One region of the Streptomyces sp. NPDC006643 genome, then DNA from elsewhere that is predicted to be linked to it. Evidence: predicted binding sites of a transcription regulator. Region 1 holds the regulator's gene; each other region holds the start of a gene.
What was found. The regulator HrcA, encoded in region 1, represses chaperone genes, less so after heat shock. The targets are predictions, from matches to a motif close to TTNGCACTCNGNNNNNCNGAGTGCNAA.

Region 1 (7,136 bases):
AGCCGCGGCGCCCTCTCCTTCCTCGCCGAAGCCTCCGACCTGCTGGCCGGACAGCTCGACGAGGACCTGGTCGCCGCCCTCGCCGGCCAACTGCTCGTCCCCCGGCTCGCCGACTGGTGCGCGATCTGGCTCGACGGCGAAGAGGCACACGGCCGGACGGGCGCGCCCCGCCTCGCCCGCGTCTGGCACTCCGACGAGTCCCGCATCGAGCTGCTGCGCGCCCTCCTTGAGAAGGAGCCGCCACGGCTGCTCGACACCCAGCGCGGACAGGACGGCGCCGGGGGCGGCACCGGCGGCCGTAACGTTCCTGTGCCCGTCCCCTGGCCCGGCTCGGGCCAGACCGGCGCGCACGACGGCGCGGCCGTCGCCTGCCGGCTCGTCGCCAACGGCCGCCCCCTCGGCACCCTCGTCCTCGGCCGGCGCCGGCTCGCCCGGATGCCCGACGAAGTGACCGCGCTCATCGAGGACTTCGCCCGCCGCGTCGCCCTCGCCATCGGCGCCGCCCGCCGCTACACCCGGCAGGTCACCATCAGCCGGGTCCTGCAACGCAGCCTGCTGCCCAGCCAGGTCGCCCGGATCCCCGGAGTTGAGAGCCACCTCGTCTACGAGCCCGCCGACGACGGCGTGGTCGGCGGCGACTTCTACGACGTCTTCCCCGCGCCGCCCGGCGGGCGCTGGTGCTTCATGCTCGGCGACGTCCAGGGCAGCGGCCCCGAGGCCGCCGTCGTCACCGGCCTCGCCCGGCCCTGGCTGCGGCTCCTCGCCCGCGAGGGGTACGGCGTCGGCGAAGTGCTCGACCGCCTCAACCGGCTCCTGCTCGACGACGCCATGGAAGCCGCCGAGGCCGCCGCGCTGATGGTCGCCGTCGCCGGCGGACAGGACCTGTCGGGCGGCGACGGCGCGCTCCCCGGCCTCAGCGACCTGGGCGCCCTCAGTGAGATCGGCGACATGGAGAAGAGCCTCGGCGACGGCGGCCGGGGCGGCGGTCTCGCCGACGGCGGCCAGTCACGCTTCCTGTCCCTCCTCTACGGCGAACTGGCCCCGCTCCCCGGCACCGCCGGCGGCGCCCGCTGCACCCTGGCGAGCGCGGGCCACCCGCTGCCGCTGCTCCTGAAACCGGACGGGACGGTACGCGTGGCAGCCGAGCCGCAGCTGCTCCTCGGGGTCGACGAGAACGTCGCGTACGAGAGCCTGAGCTTCGACCTGGAGTCCGGGGACACCCTCCTGTGCGTCACCGACGGCGTCACCGAGCGCCGCTCCGGCCGGCTGCTCCTCGACGACGACGACGGTCTCGCCGCGATCCTCGCGGGCTGCACCGGCCTGAACGCCCAGGGCGTCGCCGAGCGGATCAGACGGGCCGTGCACGACTACGACCCGAGCCCGCCCTCGGACGACCTGGCGCTGCTGGTGCTGCGCGCGGAGTAGCTTCCTCCGGCGGTGCGGGACACTGGGGTCATGCCTTCCGCCCTGCCCGACGGTGAACCCATGCCCGAGTCCGGTGCGCTGCCCGCGTACGCCCTCCAGGGCGCGGCGGACCGGCCGCTCGGCTTCTATCTGCACGTGCCGTACTGCGCCACCCGCTGCGGCTACTGCGACTTCAACACCTACACCGCGACGGAGCTGCGCGGCTCGGGCGGTGTACTGGCCTCCCGCGACAACTACGCCGACACCCTGACCGACGAGATCCGGCTCGCCCGCAAGGTCCTCGGCGACGACACCAGGCCCGTCCGCACGGTCTTCGTCGGCGGCGGTACGCCCACGCTGCTGGCCGCGGCCGACCTCGTACGGATGCTGGGCGCCGTACGCGAGGAGTTCGGCCTCGCCGACGACGCCGAGATCACCACCGAGGCGAACCCGGAGTCCGTCGGCCCCGCGTACCTCGCGGAGCTGCGCGCGGGCGGCTTCAACCGGATCTCCTTCGGCATGCAGAGCGCGAAGCAGCACGTCCTGAAGGTGCTCGACCGCACGCATACCCCGGGGCGGCCCGAGGAGTGCGTCGCGGAGGCCCGCGCGGCCGGGTTCGACCATGTGAACCTCGACCTGATCTACGGCACGCCCGGCGAGAGCGACGACGACTGGCGCGCGTCCCTGGCGGCGGCGGTGGGGGCGGGGCCGGACCATGTGTCGGCGTACGCGCTGATCGTCGAGGAGGGCACGGGGCTGGCGCGCCGTATCCGCCGGGGCGAGGTCCCCATGACGGACGACGACGAGCACGCCGACCGCTATCTGATCGCGGACGAGACGCTGGCCGCGGCGGGCTTCTCCTGGTACGAGGTCTCCAATTGGGCCACCACGCCGGCCGGCCGGTGCCTGCACAACGAGCTGTACTGGCGCGGTGCGGACTGGTGGGGCGCGGGGCCGGGCGCGCACAGCCATGTGGGCGGGGTCCGCTGGTGGAACGTGAAGCACCCCGGCGCGTACGCGGCGGCGCTCGCGTCCGGCCGCTCACCGGGCGCGGGCCGCGAACTCCTCACGGCGGAGGACCGGCGCGTGGAGCGGATCCTGCTGGAGCTGCGGCTGTCGGAGGGCGTGGAACTGTCCCTGCTGCGCCCTGCGGGCCTGGCCGCCGCCGGGCGGGCACTGGGGGAGGGGCTGCTGTCGGAGGGCCCGTACGGGGAGGGCCGGGCGGTGCTGACGCTGCGGGGGCGGTTGCTGGCGGACGCGGTGGTGCGGGATCTGGTGGACTGAGGGGGTTCGTGTACCGGGTCCGCCGGGGTCCGCGCCTGCGGGTCGGGTTTGTCCTCAGGCGCCGGACGGGCTGGGTGGGTTGTGCTGGTGTCCGGGTCCACCCGCAGGCCGGTGGGTGGGTTCGTCCTCAGGCGCCGGACGGGCTGGGTGGGTTGCGGCCGGTGTCCGGGTGCCGCTCCGGGGTCATGGCCGGACGGCGTGACTTACGCCGCGTGCACGGTTCGTTGGACCCGACGACCCAACTTGTCCACGCGGCACAAGTCAGCCTGAGTGTCCGACCACGACCCCTGCGCGTCCCCCTCCCAACCCGCGGGTGGGGGGCGGGGACCCGCAACACGCTGCCCGGCAGGCAACCCACCCCGGCAAGACGGGTGTCATGGCCGCACGTCCAGGCTCAGCCCACCCCTCCCCGGGGTTTGTGGGGACGTCGTGGCGGTGTGAGGGGGGCGGGGTCGCAGGAGGGGGGTGTCCGGACACTCAGGCTGACTTGTGTCGCGTGAACAAGGAGGCCTCATCGGGTCCAACGAGCCTTGCACGCGGCGTAAGTCACGCCGTCCGGACACCCCCCTCCGAAGACCCCGCACCCCGACCGTCAACCGACAACCGCAACCCGCAACCAACCCCCGGGCGAACCCCAAAACAGCTCAGCGCTCAGCGTCCGGTTCCGTCACGAAGTCGATCAGTTCCTCCACCCGCCCCAGCAGCGACGGCTCCAGGTCGCGGAACGTGTGGACCGAGGACAGGATCCGCTGCCACGCCGCACCGGTGTTTTCCGGCCAGCCCAGCGCCCGGCACACCCCCGTCTTCCAGTCCTGGCCGCGCGGCACCGTCGGCCACGCCGGGATGCCCACCGACGACGGCTTCACCGCCTCCCACACGTCGATGTACGGGTGGCCCACGATCAGTACGTCCGCCCCCGTCACCTGCTCGGCGAGCCGCGACTCCTTGGAGCCCGGCACCAGGTGGTCGACCAGGACGCCGAGGCGCGCGTCCGGCGCCGGGGCGAAATCGGCGACGATCGCCGGGAGGTCGTCGATGCCCTCCAGGTACTCCACGACCACGCCCTCGATACGGAGGTCGTCGCCCCAGACCCGTTCGACCAGCTCCGCGTCGTGCCGCCCCTCCACATAGATGCGGCCCGCACGGGCCACCCGTGCTCGCGCGCCCGGGACGGCGACCGAGCCGGAGGCCGTACGGGTGGGCCTGACCGGGCCGGCGGCGGTGGGGCGGATCAGGGTCACGACCCGGCCCTCCAGCAGGAACCCCCGCTCCACCAGCGGGAACACCCGGTGCTTGCCGAAGCGGTCCTCCAGCGTGACCGTCGGGCCCTGCGCCGTCTTCTCGCAGCGGATCACCGCTCCGCAGAAGCCCGTCGACACCTCCTCGACCACCAGATCCGGTTCGGCGGGCACCTCGGGCACCGGCTTCGAACGCTTCCACGGCGGGGTGAGGTCGGGGCTGTAACTGCGCATCCGCAGACGATAACGGGGCCCCGCGCTACGCCGTGCCGAAACGCGCGGCCAGCGCCCCGCGCTGGGCCCGTACGAACGCCGCGTCGACCACCGCGCCGTGGCCGGGAACGTACACCGCGTCCTCGCCGCCGAGGGCCAGCAGCCGGTCCAGCGCGGCCGGCCAGCGCGTGGGGATCGCGTCGTCGCCGGCCTGCGGTTCGCCCGACTCCTCGACCAGGTCGCCGCAGAAGACGACCTCGCGGTCGCCCGGGACGAACAGCGCGAGATCGTGCCCGGAGTGTCCGGGGCCGACATTGGCGAGAAGTACCTGCCGGCCGCCGAGGTCGAGCGTCCACTCGCCGGTCACCGGGTGGTGCGGCACGACAAGCGCGTCCACCGCGGAGGCGGCCTCCGGGGCGGGTACGCCATGCCGTACGGCCGAGGTGAGCAGGCTCTCGCGGGCGCGCAGCAGCAGCTCCCGGAGGCCGACCGCGCCGTAGACCCGCGTGCCCGAGAAGGCCGCCGTACCGAGGACGTGGTCGAAGTGGGGGTGACTGAGCGCGATATGGCTGACGCGCCGCCCGCTCAGCGCCTGGGCCTGCGCCCGGATCTCCGCGCCCTCACGGAGCGTGGAGCCCGTGTCGTACAGAAGGACGGCTTCCTCGCCGACGACGAGGCCGACCGTCGCATCCCAGCCAGGCAGCCGCCGTCTGCCGACTCCCGGGGCGATCCGTTCCCAGCCGTGCTCTTCCCAACGGACGTTCATACGGCGACGCTATCGGTGGGGCGGGCGGTACCGCGCGCGGTAGCGTGTCCGGTCGGCCTTGCTAGGGGCGTACCTCACGGCCGTACACTGGCCCGGGGAATGCTGGCACTCCTACGCATCGAGTGCCAAGCCGGATCCGAGGAACCAGAGCTGGAGGTGTGCGCGATGCTGAGCGAACGCAGGCTTGAGGTGCTGCGCGCCATCGTCCAGGACTATGTCGGCACCGAGGAGCCCGTCGGCTCCAAGGCGTTGACCGAGCGGCACAAGCTCGGTGTCTCCCCGGCCACTGTCCGTAACGACATGGCGGTCCTGGAGGACGAGGGCTTCATCGCCCAGCCCCACACGAGTGCGGGGCGTATTCCGACGGACAAGGGTTACCGGCTCTTCGTGGACCGACTGGCGGGCGTGAAGCCCCTGTCGGCGCCGGAGCGCAGGGCCATCCAGAACTTTCTCGACAGCGCCGTCGACCTGGACGACGTGGTGGGCCGTACGGTGCGGCTGCTCGCGCAGCTGACCCGGCAGGTCGCGGTCGTGCAGTACCCCTCGCTGACCCGCTCGACGGTGCGGCATGTGGAACTGCTCTCGCTGGCTCCCGCGCGGCTGATGCTGGTGCTGATCACCGACACCGGCCGGGTCGAGCAGCGCATGATCGACTGTCCGGTCCCGTTCGGCGATACGTCGCTGGCGGATCTGCGGGCCCGGCTCAACGCCCGGGTCGTGGGGCGCCGGTTCTCCGATGTGCCGCTGCTGGTGCAGGAGTTGCCCGAGTCCTTCGACATGGAGGACCGGGCCACGGTGACCACGGTCCTCGCGACGCTGCTGGAGACGCTGGTCGAGGAGACCGAGGAACGGCTGATGATCGGCGGCACCGCCAATCTGACGCGCTTCGGGCACGACTTCCCCCTGACGATCCGGCCGGTGCTGGAGGCACTTGAGGAGCAGGTCGTGCTCCTCAGGCTGCTCGGCGAGGCCGAGGACTCGGGCATGACCGTACGAATCGGGCATGAGAACGCCCACGAGGGCCTCAACTCCACGTCCGTCGTCGCGGTCGGCTACGGTTCGGGCGACGAGGCAGTCGCCAAACTCGGCGTGGTCGGACCGACCCGCATGGACTACCCCGGAACGATGGGAGCGGTACGCGCAGTGGCACGTTACGTCGGACAGATCCTGGCGGAGTCGTAAGTGGCCACGGACTACTACGCCGTACTCGGCGTACGCCGCGACGCATCACAGGACGAGATCAAGAAGGCATTCCGCAGACTCGCCCGCGAGCTGCACCCGGATGTCAATCCCGATCCGAAGACGCAGGAGCGCTTCAAGGAGATCAACGCCGCCTACGAGGTGCTGTCGGACCCGCAGAAGAAGCAGGTCTACGACCTCGGCGGCGACCCGCTGTCACAGGCGGGCGGCGCGGCAGGCGGTTTCGGGGCGGGTGGCTTCGGCAACTTCTCCGACATCATGGACGCGTTCTTCGGGACGTCGCAGCAACGCGGGCCGAGGTCGCGGACGCGGCGCGGCCAGGACGCGATGATCCGGCTGGAGATCGACCTCAACGAGGCGGCCTTCGGTACGACGAAGGACATCCAGGTCGACACGGCGGTCGTCTGTACGACCTGCTCGGGCGAGGGCGCCGCACCCGGCACCTCCGCGCAGACCTGCGACATGTGCCGCGGTCGCGGCGAGGTCTCGCAGGTCACGCGGTCCTTCCTGGGCCAGGTCATGACCTCGCGGCCGTGCCCGCAGTGCCAGGGCTTCGGTACGGTCGTGCCGACCCCCTGCCCCGAGTGCGCGGGCGACGGCCGTATCCGGTCGCGCCGCACGCTGACCGTCAAGATCCCGGCGGGCGTCGACAACGGCACCCGTATCCAGCTCTCCGGTGAGGGCGAGGTCGGGCCCGGCGGCGGTCCGGCGGGCGATCTGTACGTCGAGATCCACGAGTCGCCGCACGCGGTGTTCCAGCGGCGCGGTGACGATCTGCACTGCACGGTCACCATCCCGATGACCGCCGCCGCCCTGGGCACACAGTGTCCGCTGGAGACGCTGGACGGGGTCGAGGACATCGACGTCCGGCCGGGCACCCAGTCGGGCCAGTCGATCCCGCTCCACGGCCGCGGCATCACGCATCTGCGGGGTGGCGGCCGGGGCGACCTGATCGTCCATGTCGAGGTCATGACCCCGTCGAAACTCGACCCGGAGCAGGAGCGGTTGCTGCGAGAGCTGGCGAAGCTCAG
Region 2 (7,136 bases), on a different contig from region 1:
CGAAGACTGGGCGGAAGTACGGGCCGAAGTAGCGAACCGCGTCACATCCCCTCACGTCACGCGTGAAGCGACCCACGAGGAGACCGACTTCCACCATGCACGACGCCACTGACAATCAGCCCGCCGCCCTGCTCGCGATGAGTCCGGGCATCGCGGAACGGCTGTTCTCCCCCGACCGGCTCGCCCGGCTGACCGGCCTCGTACGCACCGATCCGCATCTCGTCGCCCACACCCTCACCGGTCCGGGTCTCGACCCCGCCGTCGCCGCCGCGCTCGCGGACGCCGAGTTGCTGATCACCTGCTGGGGCGCGCCGCCTCTCACCGCCGAGGTGCTGGACGCCGCGCCGAAGCTGCGCGCGGTCGTGCATGCCGCCGGTTCGGTCAAGCACCACATCACGGACGCCTGTTGGGAGCGGGGCATCTCGGTCGCGTCGGCGGCGGGGGCCAACGCCGTGCCCGTCGCCGAGTACACCCTGGCCGCGATCCTCTTCGCGGGCAAGCGGGTTCTGCGCTCGGCGCAGCGCTACCAGGAGGTGCGGGCCCGGCACGACTGGCACCAGGAGCTGGGCCGGGCGGGCAACTACCGCCGGGTGGTCGGCATCGTCGGCGCGTCCCGGATCGGGCGCCGGGTGATCGAGCTGCTGAGGCCGTTCGATCTCGACGTCCTGCTGTACGACCCGTATGTGGACGCCGCGCAGGCGCGGGCGCTCGGCGTCGAACCGGTGCCGCTCGACGAGCTGTGCGAGCGCGCCCAGGTGGTGTCGGTCCACGCCCCGCAGGTCCCGGCCACCCACCATATGATCGGCGCCGACCAGCTCGCGGCGATGCCGGACGGCGCGACGCTGATCAACACCGCGCGCGGCTCGCTCGTCGACGAGGCCGCGCTGCTGCCGCATCTGGTCGCCGGGCGGCTGGACGCGGTGCTCGATGTGACCGATCCCGAACTGCCGCCGCCGGACTCGCCGTTGTACGACCTGCCGAACGTGCTGCTGACCCCGCATGTCGCCGGCTCGCTGGGCGTCGAGATCCACCGGATGGCGGATCACGCGCTGGACGAGGTGGAGCGGTACGCGAAGGGGCTGCCGTTCGAGGATCCCGTACACCCGTCGGCGCTGCCGCACTCGGCGTGAGGAACGGCCGGCACGCGCCGAGGCCCGGCACCCCCGAAGGGGCGCCGGGCCTCGGCGCGTTGTACCGAAGAACCTAGCGGTTCACGGAGCTACGGCCTCAGTGGCTGTGGCCGTGACCGCCGTGACCGGCGTCGGCCTCTTCCTCGGCGGGCTTCTCGACGACCAGGGTCTCGGTCGTGAGGAGCAGCGCGGCGATGGACGCGGCGTTCTCCAGCGCGGAGCGGGTGACCTTGACCGGGTCGATGACGCCGGACTTCACCAGGTCGACGTACTCGCCGGTCGAGGCGTTGAAGCCGTGACCCTTGTCCAGCTCGGCGACCTTCGCGGTGATGACGTAGCCCTCGAGACCGGCGTTCTCGGCGATCCAGCGCAGCGGCTCGACCACGGCGCGGCGGACGACCGCGACACCGGTGGCCTCGTCGCCCGTCTTGCCCAGGCCGTCCTCCAGCACCTTGGCGGCGTGCACCAGGGCGGAGCCACCACCGGAGACGATGCCCTCCTCGACCGCGGCGCGGGTCGCGGAGATGGCGTCCTCCAGACGGTGCTTCTTCTCCTTCAGCTCCACCTCGGTGGCGGCGCCGACGCGGATCACGCACACACCGCCGGCCAGCTTCGCGAGGCGCTCCTGGAGCTTCTCGCGGTCCCAGTCGGAGTCCGTGGACTCGATCTCGGCCTTGATCTGGTTGACACGGCCGACGACCTCCGTGCCGTCGCCACCGCCGTCGACGATCGTGGTGTCGTCCTTGGAGACGGTGACGCGGCGGGCGGTGCCCAGCACGTCGAGTCCGGCCTGGTCGAGCTTGAGGCCGACCTCTTCGGCGATGACGGTCGCGCCCGTGAGGGTGGCGATGTCGCCGAGCATGGCCTTGCGGCGGTCACCGAAGCCGGGGGCCTTCACCGCGACGGCGTTGAAGGTGCCACGGATCTTGTTGACGACGAGGGTGGAGAGCGCCTCGCCCTCGACGTCCTCGGCGATGATCAGCAGCGGCCGGGAGCCGCCCGCCTGGATGACCTTCTCCAGCAGCGGGAGCATGTCCTGGATGGAGGCGATCTTGCCCTGGTTGATCAGGATGTACGGGTCGTCGAGGACGGCCTCCATACGCTCCTGGTCGGTCACCATGTACGGCGAGAGGTAGCCCTTGTCGAAGGCCATGCCCTCGGTGAACTCCAGCTCCATGCCGAAGGTGTTGGACTCCTCGACGGTGATGACACCGTCCTTGCCGACCTTGTCCATCGCCTCGGCGATGAGCTCGCCGACCTGCGGGTCCTGGGCGGAGAGCCCGGCGACGGCCGCGATGTCGGACTTGTCGTCGATCGGGCGGGCCGTGTCCAGCAGCTCCTTGGAGACGGCGGCGACGGCGGCGTCGATGCCCTTCTTCAGGGCGGCCGGGGAGGCGCCGGCGGCGACGTTGCGCAGACCCTCGCGGACCAGCGCCTGCGCCAGCACGGTGGCGGTGGTGGTGCCGTCACCCGCGATGTCGTTGGTCTTGGTCGCCACCTCCTTCACGAGCTGGGCGCCGAGGTTCTCGTACGGGTCGTCGAGCTCGACCTCGCGGGCGATCGTGACACCGTCGTTGGTGATGGTGGGGGCGCCGAACTTCTTGTCGATGACGACGTTGCGGCCCTTGGGGCCGATCGTCACCTTCACCGTGTCGGCAAGCTTGTTGACGCCGCGCTCAAGGGCGCGACGGGCGTCCTCGTCGAACTTCAGGATCTTCGCCATGGGAGCTTTCTCTTGTCCTCTCGAACGAACAACGAACTACGCCCCGGGCCACCCGGCGATGCGGGGGCCAGGGGCGCAGTTCACAGCGGACTGTGGGGTGGAATTACTTCTCGATGATCGCGAGCACGTCGCGAGCCGAGAGGACGAGGTACTCCTCGCCCGTGTACTTCACCTCAGTGCCGCCGTACTTGCTGTACAGAACGACGTCGCCGACGGAGACGTCGAGCGGAAGCCGCTCGCCGTTCTCAAAGCGACCCGGACCGACGGCCAGGACGACGCCCTCCTGGGGCTTCTCCTTGGCAGTGTCCGGAATAACCAGGCCAGAGGCCGTGGTCTGCTCTGCGTCGAGCGGCTGGACCACAATGCGGTCCTCGAGCGGCTTGATGGCAACCTTGGAGCTGGCGGTCGTCACGATCCGACCTCCCCCTTCGGAGATCTCACGGGGTTAACTGTCTGGGTGGCGTGACCGGGCTCGATCCGTCGTCGCGGGTGCCGGACCTGTCCTGTCACGCATTGGCACTCTCCATTGGGGAGTGCCAGGCCTGACACTATGACCGCGATTAGCACTCGGTCAAGCTGAGTGCCAATCGAGACGGCGCGCGGCGGGTGCGATCCGGCGCTGCGACGGAGCGCGACGGCGGGCGCTCCGGCGCTTTCGGATACCTCCGGAGCGCGTCGCCGATGAGTTTCGGCGCCGCCCCAGGTCTGTCAGTGAGAGTTGGCACACTGCGGCTGCGAGGCCGGCCCGGCCGGCCCCGCCCAGTGGGAACCAGAACACGAGACACCCCCAGGAGACCTTCGATGCGCACACTGATCAGCTCCGCCTTCGTCTCGCTCGACGGCGTCGTGGAAGCCCCGGGCGGCGAGCCCGGCTACCGGAACTCCGGCTGGACCTTCAAGGACTTCGAGTTCCTGCCGGAGGCGTACGAGATCAAGGGCCGGGAGCAGGAGGAGGCCGGCGCGCTGCTGCTGGGCCGGACCAGCTACGAGGCGTTCAGCCCGGTCTGGCCGGGCATGGCGGATTTCGCCGACTACAAGAAGATGCCGAAGTATGTGGTCTCCACCACCCTCACCGACGGCGAACTGGTCGAGGACTGGGGCTCGATCACGATCCTGCGCTCGCTCGACGAGGTCGCCGCGCTGAAGGAGACCGAGGGCGGCCCGATCATCATGGCCGGCAGCGCCGAGCTGAACCGGAGCCTCTCGGACGCCGGTCTGATCGACCGTTACCACCTGCTCGTCTTCCCGATCCTGCTCGGCGCGGGCAAGCGGCTGTTCAGCGAGACCGACAAGGACGCGCAGATGCTGCGGCTCGTCGAGCACGAGGCGTACGCCAACGGCATCCAGAAGAACGTCTTCGACGTCGTCCGCTGAGCGCGCGTAACGCCCCTGCGGATGCGGGGGCGTTACGTGAGCTGTCGTGTCCGGGCGCGGTCTCCGGCGGACAGGATCTAGACGTAGTCCTCCAGCTTCGCCACCGAGTAACCCTTGTCGGTGATCGTCTTCATGACGTGCCGGATCATGTCGGGCATCGAACCCTTCCAGTCCTCTTTCCCGCGGAAGTGCGTGAGGACGATGTCGCCGGGGTGCAGGTCCCGGTCCCACTCGCGCCACTCCATGTGGTCGGGGAACGCCTCGGACGACCACAGCGGAACCGCCTTGACGCCACAGGACTTGGCGGCGCGCAGGGTGCCGGCGTTGTAGTTGCCGTACGGCGGCCGGAACAGCTCGGGCCGCTTCCCGAACCGCTTCCTGAGCTTGTCCTGCTGGCCGCAGATCTCCCGCTTCTGCTCCTCGTAGGAGAGTCCGGGCAGATAGGGGTGGGTGAGGGTGTGGTTGTGCAGGGAGACGCCGCGGGCCTGCATCTTCTTGAAGTAGGCGTAGTTGTCGTTGATGACGTAGTCGCTGAGGAAGGCGCTGTACGGGATCTTCAACTCTTCCATCATGCGCAGCAGTTCGGGGTCCTTCTCGGCGCCGTCGTCGATCGTCAGGAAGACGATCTTCTCTTTGGTCGGGACGTTGGTGAAGACCGGCGGGAGGGTCGCGCCGCCGGTGACCTCGAAGCCCTTGCGGGTGGTGATCCTCGGCTTCACCGCGGGCGGCGCGGGCGCGGCGAGCGGGGTCTTGGCGAGCTTCCACTTCCTGGCGGCCACGGCGCGCAGCGCCTGGGCCTTGACCACCGCGGCGGCGTCGGCCTTCTTGCCCGCCTCGGCCCCGGGACCGGCCCGGCCGGGCTGACCCGGCCGGGCGGAGGGCGACTCCACCGGTCCGCCGCCGCCCCCGCCGCCGTCGCCGGTACGTCCGGCGCCGCCACGGTCGCCGGTCTCCGCCGCGCAGGCGGAGCCGAGCGTGGCGATCAGGAGTACGGCGACGACCGCGCGTGCGCGCCCGCCGGGGCGCCGTCGCCGCCGTTCTGCGGCCTTTTCGTCGTTTTGTCTTACTAGTTGCATGGCGCCGCATCCTGTCAGCGCCCGGCCCACGCGCCCGGCCGACACCGCCGGGAAGCGATGACGGTCCCCCGGCTGGCCCACAATGGCCCGGTGAACGACTCCGCCTCGCCGACCCCCGACTCGCCGCTCGCCCCACTGCTCTCCGACGAGGGCCAGGCCCTGCTCGCCGCTCTCCGCGACCACGACCCGGCGCGGGAGCTGGCCCTGGCGACCCGGCTGCGCCGCGACCACCCCGCCGAGCTGGTCTCCGCCGCCCTCGCGCAGGCCCGGCTGCGACAGCGGGCGGTGGCGAAGTTCGGCGAGGACGACGCGTACCGCATGTACTTCACCCCGCACGGCGTCGAACAGGCCACCCGCACCTCGGTCGCCGCCCACCGGGCCGCCCGCTTCCGGGACATCGTCGGCACGGGCGCCGGCCCGGCGCGCCTCACCGACCTGTGCTGCGGTATCGGCGGCGACGCGATCGCGCTGGCCCGCGCGGGGTTCGCCGTCACCGCCGTCGACCGGGACCCCGCGACCGGCGAGATCGCCGCGCACAACCTCCGTACGCTGGCGCCCGACGCGCCGCCGCCCACGGTCGTGTGCGCGGACGTCATGACGTACGACCTGCTCGCCGCGCCCGCCCCCGACGCCCTGTTCATCGACCCGGCGAGGCGCGGTGGCCGAGGGCGGATCTTCGATCCGGAGGCGTACTCGCCGCCGCTGTCCTGGGCGATCGAGGCGGTACGCGCGGTCGGCACCGGCGGCATCAAGATCGCGCCAGGCATCCCGCACGAGCTGGTCCCCGACGACTTCGAGGCCGAGTGGATCTCCGACGGCGGCGACGTCAAGGAGGCGGTGCTCTGGCGCGGCGCGGGCGGGGCGGGGACCGGCGGTGCACGGGCCGACGGCGCGATCACGCCCGGCGCGCGGCGCGCCACGCTGCTGCCGGCGGGCATCACCCTCACCGGCCGCGGCCTGCCGAACCCGCAGGTCAGAAAGGTCGGCCGCTATCTGTACGAGCCGGACGGCGCCGTGATCCGCGCCCATCTGGTCGCCGAGGCCGCCGACGAGCTGGACGGCGGACTGATCGACGGGACGATCGCGTACATCACCGCGGACGAACGGCGCCCCACTCCGTACGCGACGGCGTACGAGATCACCGACGAGCTGCCGTTCAACCTCAAGCGGCTCAAGGCCCTGCTGCGCGAGCGCGAGGTGGGCGTCCTGACGGTCAAGAAGCGCGGCTCACCGGTCGAACCGGAGGAGCTGCGGCGGAAGATGAAGCTCCAGGGGCGGAATTCGGCCACGGTCTTCCTCACCCGTGTCGCGGGGGCGCCGACGATGCTGCTCGGGCGGCCCGCCGACGGGAGCGCGTGAGTTGGCGGGCGAGACCGTCGTACGGGCGGTCTGGGGACCCCGGCCCGAGTCCCACCGGGAGCTGGCCGTGCGCTGGCTGGACCTGCTGGGGCGGCTGACGGAGCTGTCGGCGGGCGCCCTGGGCGACTGGCGGTGGGACGGCCACGGCACCGCGCCGGGCGAGCCCGTGCCATGGGACGTCGACGCCTTCGCCAGGGCGATCGGGGCCGCGAACCCGCACGACGACGCGGACATCATCGGCAGTACGGCCTATGTGGTCGGCCGGCAGCCGAACGGCGCGTACGCGCAGCTCGGGGCGACGGGCGGGGGGACGAACAGGTTCTCCCCGTTCAGCGCGGTACTGCTGCTCTTCCCGGCCCCCGGCCGGCCCGGGGCCGCCGTGCCACTCGCGGACCGGCTGCCGGAGACGCTGGCCGCCGTGGCCGGGGCCTGGGACGCGGACCACGGGAGCGCACACGACCGTGAGCTGTTCGC
Region 3 (7,136 bases), on a different contig from region 1:
GCCGACCTGACCCTGACCACGCGTTTCCCGCAGGACGCGGTACGGCGCTTCGCGGCGGCCCCCGACGCCGCCGACTGGTGGGACCGGCTGCGCGTCGCCGCGCTCGACCTGCGCGACCCCCGGCAGGTGCTGGCCTTCACCGATCAACTGCTCGCCGAGGCGCGGCCGTTGGACATCCTGATCAACAACGCGGCCCAGACGCTGCGCCGTTCGCCGCGCGCCTACTCCGCCCTGGCCGCCGCCGAGGCGGCGCCGGCGCACCCGGCGCTGTCCGCCGTCTGGACGGCACCCGGCTTCGCCGTCCCCGGCACCGGCGACGGGGAGCTGGCGGCCGGTCCCTGGACCGCCGGGCTCGTGCCGCGTACGCGTGCCGCGGCCACCGCCGTACTGCCCGCCGTCGACGAGGCCGGGCTGCTCACCGAGACCGCCGCCGAGAACTCCTGGACCGCTCGGCTCGGCGGCATCGACCCGGCCGAGATGCTGGAGGTCCAACTCGTCAACGCGGTGGCCCCGTTCCTGCTCGCCGACCGTCTGCTGCCCCTGCTCACGGCGTCGCCGCACCCACGCAGGTATCTGCTCAACGTGTCAGCGGTGGAGGGCCGCTTCACCGTCCGCAAGAAGACGAGCGACCACCCGCACACCAACATGGCCAAGGCCGCCCTCAACATGCTCACCCGCACCAGCGCCGCCGATCTGGCGACGCGCGGCATCCACGCGTGCAGCGTCGACACCGGCTGGGTCACCGACGAGAAACCGCTCCCCGCCAGGGAACGCCACGCCGCCACCGGCTGGCGCCCGCCGCTGGACATCGTGGACGGGGCGGCCCGTGTCTACCACCCGATCGTCCAGGGCCAGGCCGGCCGCCCCGTGCACGGCGTCCTGCTCAAGGACTACCGCCCCGTCGACTGGTAGGCCGGCCACACACAGCCGCCCGCGGCGCCCACCCGGCTCACCCCGCTCACTCCTCCCGCAGCGCGTCCAGCTGGTCCAGGAACCAGCGCTGCGGCGGCAGTGCCGTCGCAGCCGCCGCCAGGCGTTTCGTGCGGGCCGCGCGGTCGTCGGGGTCCATCGTCAGGGCCTCGTGCAGCGCCGCCGCCGTGGCCGACACGTCGTACGGGTTCACCACGAGCGCGTCCTCGCCCAACTCCTCGTACGCGCCGGCCTCGCGCGACAGCACCAGCGCGCAGCCGTTCGCGGAGAGGACCGGGATCTCCTTCGCGACCAGGTTCATGCCGTCGCGGATCGGATTGACCAGGGCCACGTCCGCGAGGCGGTACGAGGCGAGTGAGCGGGCGAAGTCGTCCTTGACGTGCAGCACGACGGGTGTCCAACCGGGCGTCCCGTACTCGGAGTTGATCGCGTCGGCGACCTCCTGCACCCGCGCCGTGTACTCGCGGTAGACGGTGAGGTCCTGCCGGGACGGATAGGCGAACGCCACATGTGTGACCCGCTCGCGCCACTCCGGCCGCTCGGTGAGCAGCTGCCGGTAGGCCAGCATGCCGCGCACGATGTTCTTCGACAGCTCCGTGCGGTCCACCCGCACGATCGCCTTGCGGGGCGCCCCGTCGTGCTCGCCGATCTGCTCACGCAGCTCGGCCAGCCGCTCGTCCACGTCGGGCCGGTTCGCGCGCTCGCGCAGGAAGTCCGCGTCCGCGCCGAGGCCGTGCACGCCGATCCGGGTCTTGCCGGTGCCGCCGAGCAGTTCCGTACAGCAGCCGGTGAAGGCGTCGGCCCAGCGGTGGGTGTGGAACGCGGCGCGGTCGGCGCCGAGGATGCCGCGCAGGAGCTGGCGCCCGATGTCGTCGGGCAGCAGCCGGTAGTAGTCGACCGGCGCCCACGGTGTGTGCCAGAAGATCCCGATCCGCAGATCCGGGCGGAGCGCCCGGAGCATGCCGGGCACCAGCGCCAGGTGGTAGTCCTGGATCAGGACGGCGGCCCCGTCGCCCGCCTCGTCGGCCAGGGCCTCCGCGAAGGCGCGGTTGTAGGTCTCGTACGACGCCCACTGCGCCCGGAACTCCGCGCCGAACGCGGGCTCCAGCGGGGTCTGGTAGAGCAGGTGGTGGACAAACCAGAGGGTGGAGTTCGCGACGCCGTTGTACGCGTCCGCGTAGACCTCCGGCGGGATGTCGAGCATCCTGACCCGCTGCCCGCCCGTGTCGGCGGTGTCCAGCCGGCCGTCGCCGCGCCGGACGGCCTCGCGGTCGCCGTCACCGAGGGCCGCGCACACCCACACGGCGTTCGTGTCGGGGCCGATGGCCGAGAGCCCGGAGACGAGCCCTCCGCCGCCGCGCCCGGACGTGAGGGTCCCGTCCTCGCGGAGCGTGTAGGAGACGGGGCCCCTGTTGGAGGCGACAAGGACCTGGGCGGCTTGCTCGGAGACCATGAGGCGAAACCTAGCCCTTCGCGGAAACGCTCAAACGTACGGTTTCAGGTCGGCGTGGATCAGCCAGTCAGCCACGGCCCCGACCACGGGCCGCCGCCACCGCCACCACCCCCGCCCCGACGAGGGCGAGCGCCATGCCGCCCAGCAGCCAGAGCTGTTCCACGGTCAGGGGAACCACGGCCATTGCCGTCATCGCGGGAAGCGCAGTAATCGACATACCGGGCAATATAGGCAAACCGATACGTAAATCATACGAACATGACGTCTATGCCGCGCGCCGTGCCTCGTACTCCGTGATCTCCCGCATCGGCGGTCGCTCCTCCGTGTCCACCGCGTGCGTACGCGGCTCGAAGCCCCCCTCGCCCCGCTCGAACTGCGTCAGCACTGGCCGCACCAGATGCCCCCGCGACAGCCGCAGCTGCGCCGTCCGGTAGATCGCCGCCGCCATCCGCCCCAGCGCCTGCCCGTCCTGGTGCCGGTGCCTGCGCACCCCCACGTCGACCTGGCCCAGCGCGTCCAGCCCCACCGTGTGCAGCGCGTCCACCAGCAGCCCCAGCTCCACCCCGTACCCCACGGGGAACGGCAGCCGCTCCAGCAGCGAGCGCCGTACCGCGTACTCGCCGCCCAGCGGCTGCACGAACCCCGCCAGCAGCGGCCAGTGCAGATTCAGCAGCGGACGCGCCACCAGCTCGGTCACCCGGCCGCCCTGCCCCGGCTCGTCGCCGAGCGGGCGGTCGTACATCGCCTTGACGAACTGCACGTCCGGCTCGGTCAGCAGCGGGCCCACGATCCCCGACACGAACTCCGCCGAGAAGTCCCTCAGATCCGCGTCCACGAAACAGACGATGTCGCCGCTCGTCACCAGCAGCGAGCGCCACAGCACCTCGCCCTTGCCCGACACCGCCGGCAGTCTCGGCAGGATGTCGTCGCGGTGCACCACGCGCGCCCCGGCCGCCGCCGCCACCTCGGCCGTACGGTCGGTCGAGCCCGAGTCGATCACCACCAGCTCGTCGACGAGCGGCGCCGGGCCGGTCATCAGTTCACGACGGACGACCGACACGATCCGGCCGACCGTGGCCTCCTCGTTCAGGGCCGGGAGCACCACGCTGACCTGCGTGCCCTGCTTGGCGGCGACCAGCCGGTCGACCGGCCGGTCCGCCGCCGACCAGGACCGCCGGGCCAGCCAGCGCTCCACCTCTTGCAGCACGTGATCTCCATCTCGCGGATCGGACGAAGGGCTCAACCGTCCAGGGGTTCGGTTACAGTCTTGAACAACGCGGACGACCGTCGCATGTCGGGGGTCGTCAGGCTGACAATCGAATACCGCTCATCCAGAGGGGCAGAGGGAACGGCCCGTTGAAGCCCCGGCAACCCTCCCGCCGACCGCGAGGTCACGGTGGGGAAGGTGCCAATTCCGTCTTGCGGCGAGATGCGTCGCGAGGAAGATGAGGAAAGGGCCTCGCCTTCATGGCTGTGCAGACTGTTCACAACTCCGACAACTCCGCCGTCACCGCCGCTTCCGACGCCGGCACCGTGGATCTCGGACCCGCCGCCGCCCTCTCGTGCCGCGAATGCGGGGAACGCTTCGAACTCGGCCCGATCTTCGCCTGTCAGAGCTGTTTCGGCCCGCTCGAAGTGGCCTACGACCTGCCGACCGACAGCCCCGACGAGCTGAAGAAGCGTATCGCCGCCGGTCCGGACAACATCTGGCGTTACGCCCCGCTGCTGCCCGTCCCCGCCGACGTCGCGTCGAAGCCGAACATCAACCCCGGCTTCACCAAGCTCGTCAAGGCCGACAACCTCGCCCGCGAGCTGGGCGTCACCGGCGGCCTTTACGTGAAGGACGACTCCGGCAACCCGACGCACTCCTTCAAGGACCGCGTCGTCGCCATCGCCGTCGAGGCCGCCCGCGCCTTCGGCTTCACCACGCTCTCCTGCTCCTCCACCGGCAACCTCGCGGGCGCCGTCGGCGCCGCCGCAGCCCGCGCCGGCTTCCGCTCCTGCGTCTTCATCCCGCACGACCTGGAGCAGGGCAAGGTCGTCATGGCCGCGATCTACGGCGGCGAACTCGTCGGCATCGAGGGCAACTACGACGACGTCAACCGCTTCTGCTCGGAGCTGATCGGGGACCCGCTGGGCGAGGGCTGGGGCTTCGTCAACGTCAACCTCCGCCCGTACTACGGCGAGGGCTCCAAGACCCTCGCGTACGAGATCTGCGAACAGCTCGGCTGGGAGCTGCCCGACCAGCTCGTCGTCCCGGTCGCCTCCGGCTCGCAGCTGACGAAGATCGACAAGGGGCTCAAGGAGCTGATCAAGCTCGGCCTGGTCGAGGACAAGCCGTACAAGATCTTCGGCGCGCAGGCCGAGGGCTGTTCGCCGGTGTCGGTGGCCTTCAAGGCCGGCCACGACGTCGTACGGCCGCAGAAGCCGGACACCATCGCCAAGTCGCTGGCGATCGGCAACCCGGCCGACGGCCCGTACGTCCTGGACATCGCGCGCCGCACGGGCGGCGCCGTGGAGGACGTGGACGACGAGCAGATCGTGGACGCGATCAAGCTGCTCGCGCGGACCGAGGGCATCTTCGCCGAGACGGCGGGCGGGGTGACCGTGGGTGTGACGCGCAAGCTCATCGAGGCGGGTCTGCTCGACCCGGCGCTCACGACGGTCGTGCTGAACACCGGTGACGGGCTCAAGACGCTGGACGCCGTCGCGCCGACGACGGGACCGACCGCGACGATTCCGCCGAACCTCGACGCGTTCCGCGCCGCGGGCCTCGCGCGTTGAGCCTCTCGACACCGTCCAGCAGCACCACCCGCCACTTCCCGGAAGGCAGAAACCGATGAGCGTGAACGTCCGCATCCCCACCATCCTCCGTACGTACACCGGCGGGAAGGCCGAGGTTCCGGCCGAGGGCGCGACCCTCTCCCAGGTCATCGAGTCCCTGGAGACGAATCACCCGGGCATCGCCGCGCGCGTCCTGGACGACACGGGCAAGCTGCGGCGCTTCGTCAACGTGTACGTGAACGACGACGACGTCCGTTTCGAGCAGGGCCTGGAGACCGCCACGCCGGACGGCGCGGGCATCTCGATCATCCCGGCGGTCGCCGGAGGCTGAACAGCACGCACAGTGAACGGTTTTGCCCCCTCCGCAAGAGAAGCGGAGGGGGCAATTCCATGAGGTTGAAGGCGGTACAGTTGGGGTAGCCCCGCCGCCGATCCCGCCGCGACCGTGCCACGCGCATATGAGTTCGCGACAAGATGCGGTCAAAGTGTGGACGCTGTTTGCGCGGTTCCTTGCGCTTTGCCCGGCCCGACTTGCCCCGGTAGCCCGGCAATTCACCTCTTTGCGTGTTCCGCCATGCCCAGAATTCTCGTCCGATTGACCTGTTGCAGAGGGCAGTTGGGCAGATACATTCAGCCGCGGTCGACGCGTTCCGGCGCGAAGTGCGGTCCCGCGCAGGGGCCAGTAATAGGGGAGTTAGGCATGGCTCAGGGCACCGTCAAGTGGTTCAACGCGGAGAAGGGCTACGGCTTCATCGCGGTCGACGGTGGTGCGGATGTTTTCGTCCACTACAGCGCGATCCAGATGGACGGCTACCGCACCCTTGAAGAAGGTCAGCGAGTTGAGTTCGAGATCTCGCAGGGCCAGAAGGGTCCGCAGGCGGACATGGTCAAGCTCGCCGTCTGATCCCGGCGCGATCGGCCAACGACGCACTCACACACGAGGGCCCGTACCCCGGCAAGGGGTACGGGCCCTCGTGCGCGTGCGGTAGGGCGTGCGGTGGCGCGGGCGTGCGCGTCCGGTGGGTCGGTGCGACGACGAGGGGCGCTTGCACTCTCGGGGGTCGAGTGCTAATCATTGGCGTTAGCACTCTGCTAGTGAGAGTGACAACTTATGGACCGGGTCAGCGAGGCCCGAGAGCCTGTGGGGCAAGGAACCGCACGGCTCTCAGGCCGTCCGTCGCGGGCGCCGACACGGTCCGGAGCAATCCACCCCATGTCCGGGAGGACCACTTCACATGGCCAAGATCATCGCGTTCGACGAGGAGGCACGGCGCGGTCTCGAGCGCGGGATGAACCAGCTCGCCGACGCCGTCAAGGTCACCCTTGGCCCCAAGGGCCGTAACGTCGTCCTCGAGAAGAAGTGGGGCGCCCCCACGATCACCAACGATGGTGTCTCCATCGCCAAGGAGATCGAGCTCGAGGACCCGTACGAGAAGATCGGCGCCGAGCTGGTCAAGGAAGTCGCCAAGAAGACGGACGACGTCGCCGGTGACGGTACGACCACCGCGACCGTCCTGGCCCAGGCCCTGGTCCGTGAGGGCCTGCGCAACGTGGCCGCCGGCGCCAACCCGATGGCCCTCAAGCGCGGTATCGAGAAGGCCATCGAGGCCGTCTCCGGTGCGCTTCTTGAGCAGGCCAAGGACGTGGAGACCAAGGAGCAGATCGCTTCGACGGCCTCCATCTCCGCCGCCGACACCCAGATCGGCGAGCTCATCGCCGAGGCGATGGACAAGGTCGGCAAGGAAGGCGTCATCACCGTCGAGGAGTCGCAGACCTTCGGGCTTGAGCTTGAGCTCACCGAGGGCATGCGCTTCGACAAGGGCTACATCTCGGCGTACTTCGCCACCGACATGGAGCGTATGGAGGCGTCGCTCGACGACCCGTACATCCTGATCGTCAACTCCAAGATCGGCAGCGTCAAGGACGTTCTGCCGCTCCTGGAGAAGGTCATCCAGTCGGGCAAGCCGCT

Region 2: the regulator HrcA is predicted to act here: its motif matches at 3,414-3,440, upstream of groES (co-chaperone GroES).
Region 3: the regulator HrcA is predicted to act here: its motif matches at 6,249-6,275, upstream of groL (chaperonin GroEL).

Annotation. Positions count from the first base shown of each region.
Region 1 covers NZ_JBIAHA010000001.1:9,225-16,360, reverse strand. Annotated here, with positions in the region: gene ACFYNU_RS00065 (SpoIIE family protein phosphatase) at 1-1,425, shown strand, start outside; gene hemW (radical SAM family heme chaperone HemW) at 1,456-2,688, shown strand; gene ACFYNU_RS00055 (DUF3097 domain-containing protein) at 3,333-4,160, opposite strand; gene ACFYNU_RS00050 (MBL fold metallo-hydrolase) at 4,186-4,905, opposite strand; gene hrcA (heat-inducible transcriptional repressor HrcA) at 5,071-6,087, shown strand; gene dnaJ (molecular chaperone DnaJ) at 6,088-7,136, shown strand, end outside.
Region 2 covers NZ_JBIAHA010000012.1:185,774-192,909, reverse strand. Annotated here, with positions in the region: gene ACFYNU_RS18430 (SDR family oxidoreductase) at 1-32, shown strand, start outside; gene ACFYNU_RS18425 (hydroxyacid dehydrogenase) at 96-1,130, shown strand; gene groL (chaperonin GroEL) at 1,228-2,853, opposite strand; gene groES (co-chaperone GroES) at 2,957-3,265, opposite strand; gene ACFYNU_RS18410 (dihydrofolate reductase family protein) at 3,655-4,227, shown strand; gene ACFYNU_RS18405 (polysaccharide deacetylase family protein) at 4,305-5,303, opposite strand; gene ACFYNU_RS18400 (class I SAM-dependent methyltransferase) at 5,361-6,662, shown strand; gene ACFYNU_RS18395 (hypothetical protein) at 6,664-7,136, shown strand, end outside.
Region 3 covers NZ_JBIAHA010000007.1:170,333-177,468, forward strand. Annotated here, with positions in the region: gene ACFYNU_RS12135 (SDR family NAD(P)-dependent oxidoreductase) at 1-912, shown strand, start outside; gene ACFYNU_RS12140 (trehalose-6-phosphate synthase) at 959-2,383, opposite strand; gene ACFYNU_RS12145 (hypothetical protein) at 2,451-2,600, opposite strand; gene ACFYNU_RS12150 (glucosyl-3-phosphoglycerate synthase) at 2,649-3,590, opposite strand; SAM riboswitch class I at 3,708-3,835, shown strand; gene thrC (threonine synthase) at 3,851-5,167, shown strand; gene ACFYNU_RS12160 (MoaD/ThiS family protein) at 5,223-5,498, shown strand; gene ACFYNU_RS12165 (cold-shock protein) at 5,868-6,071, shown strand; gene groL (chaperonin GroEL) at 6,403-7,136, shown strand, end outside.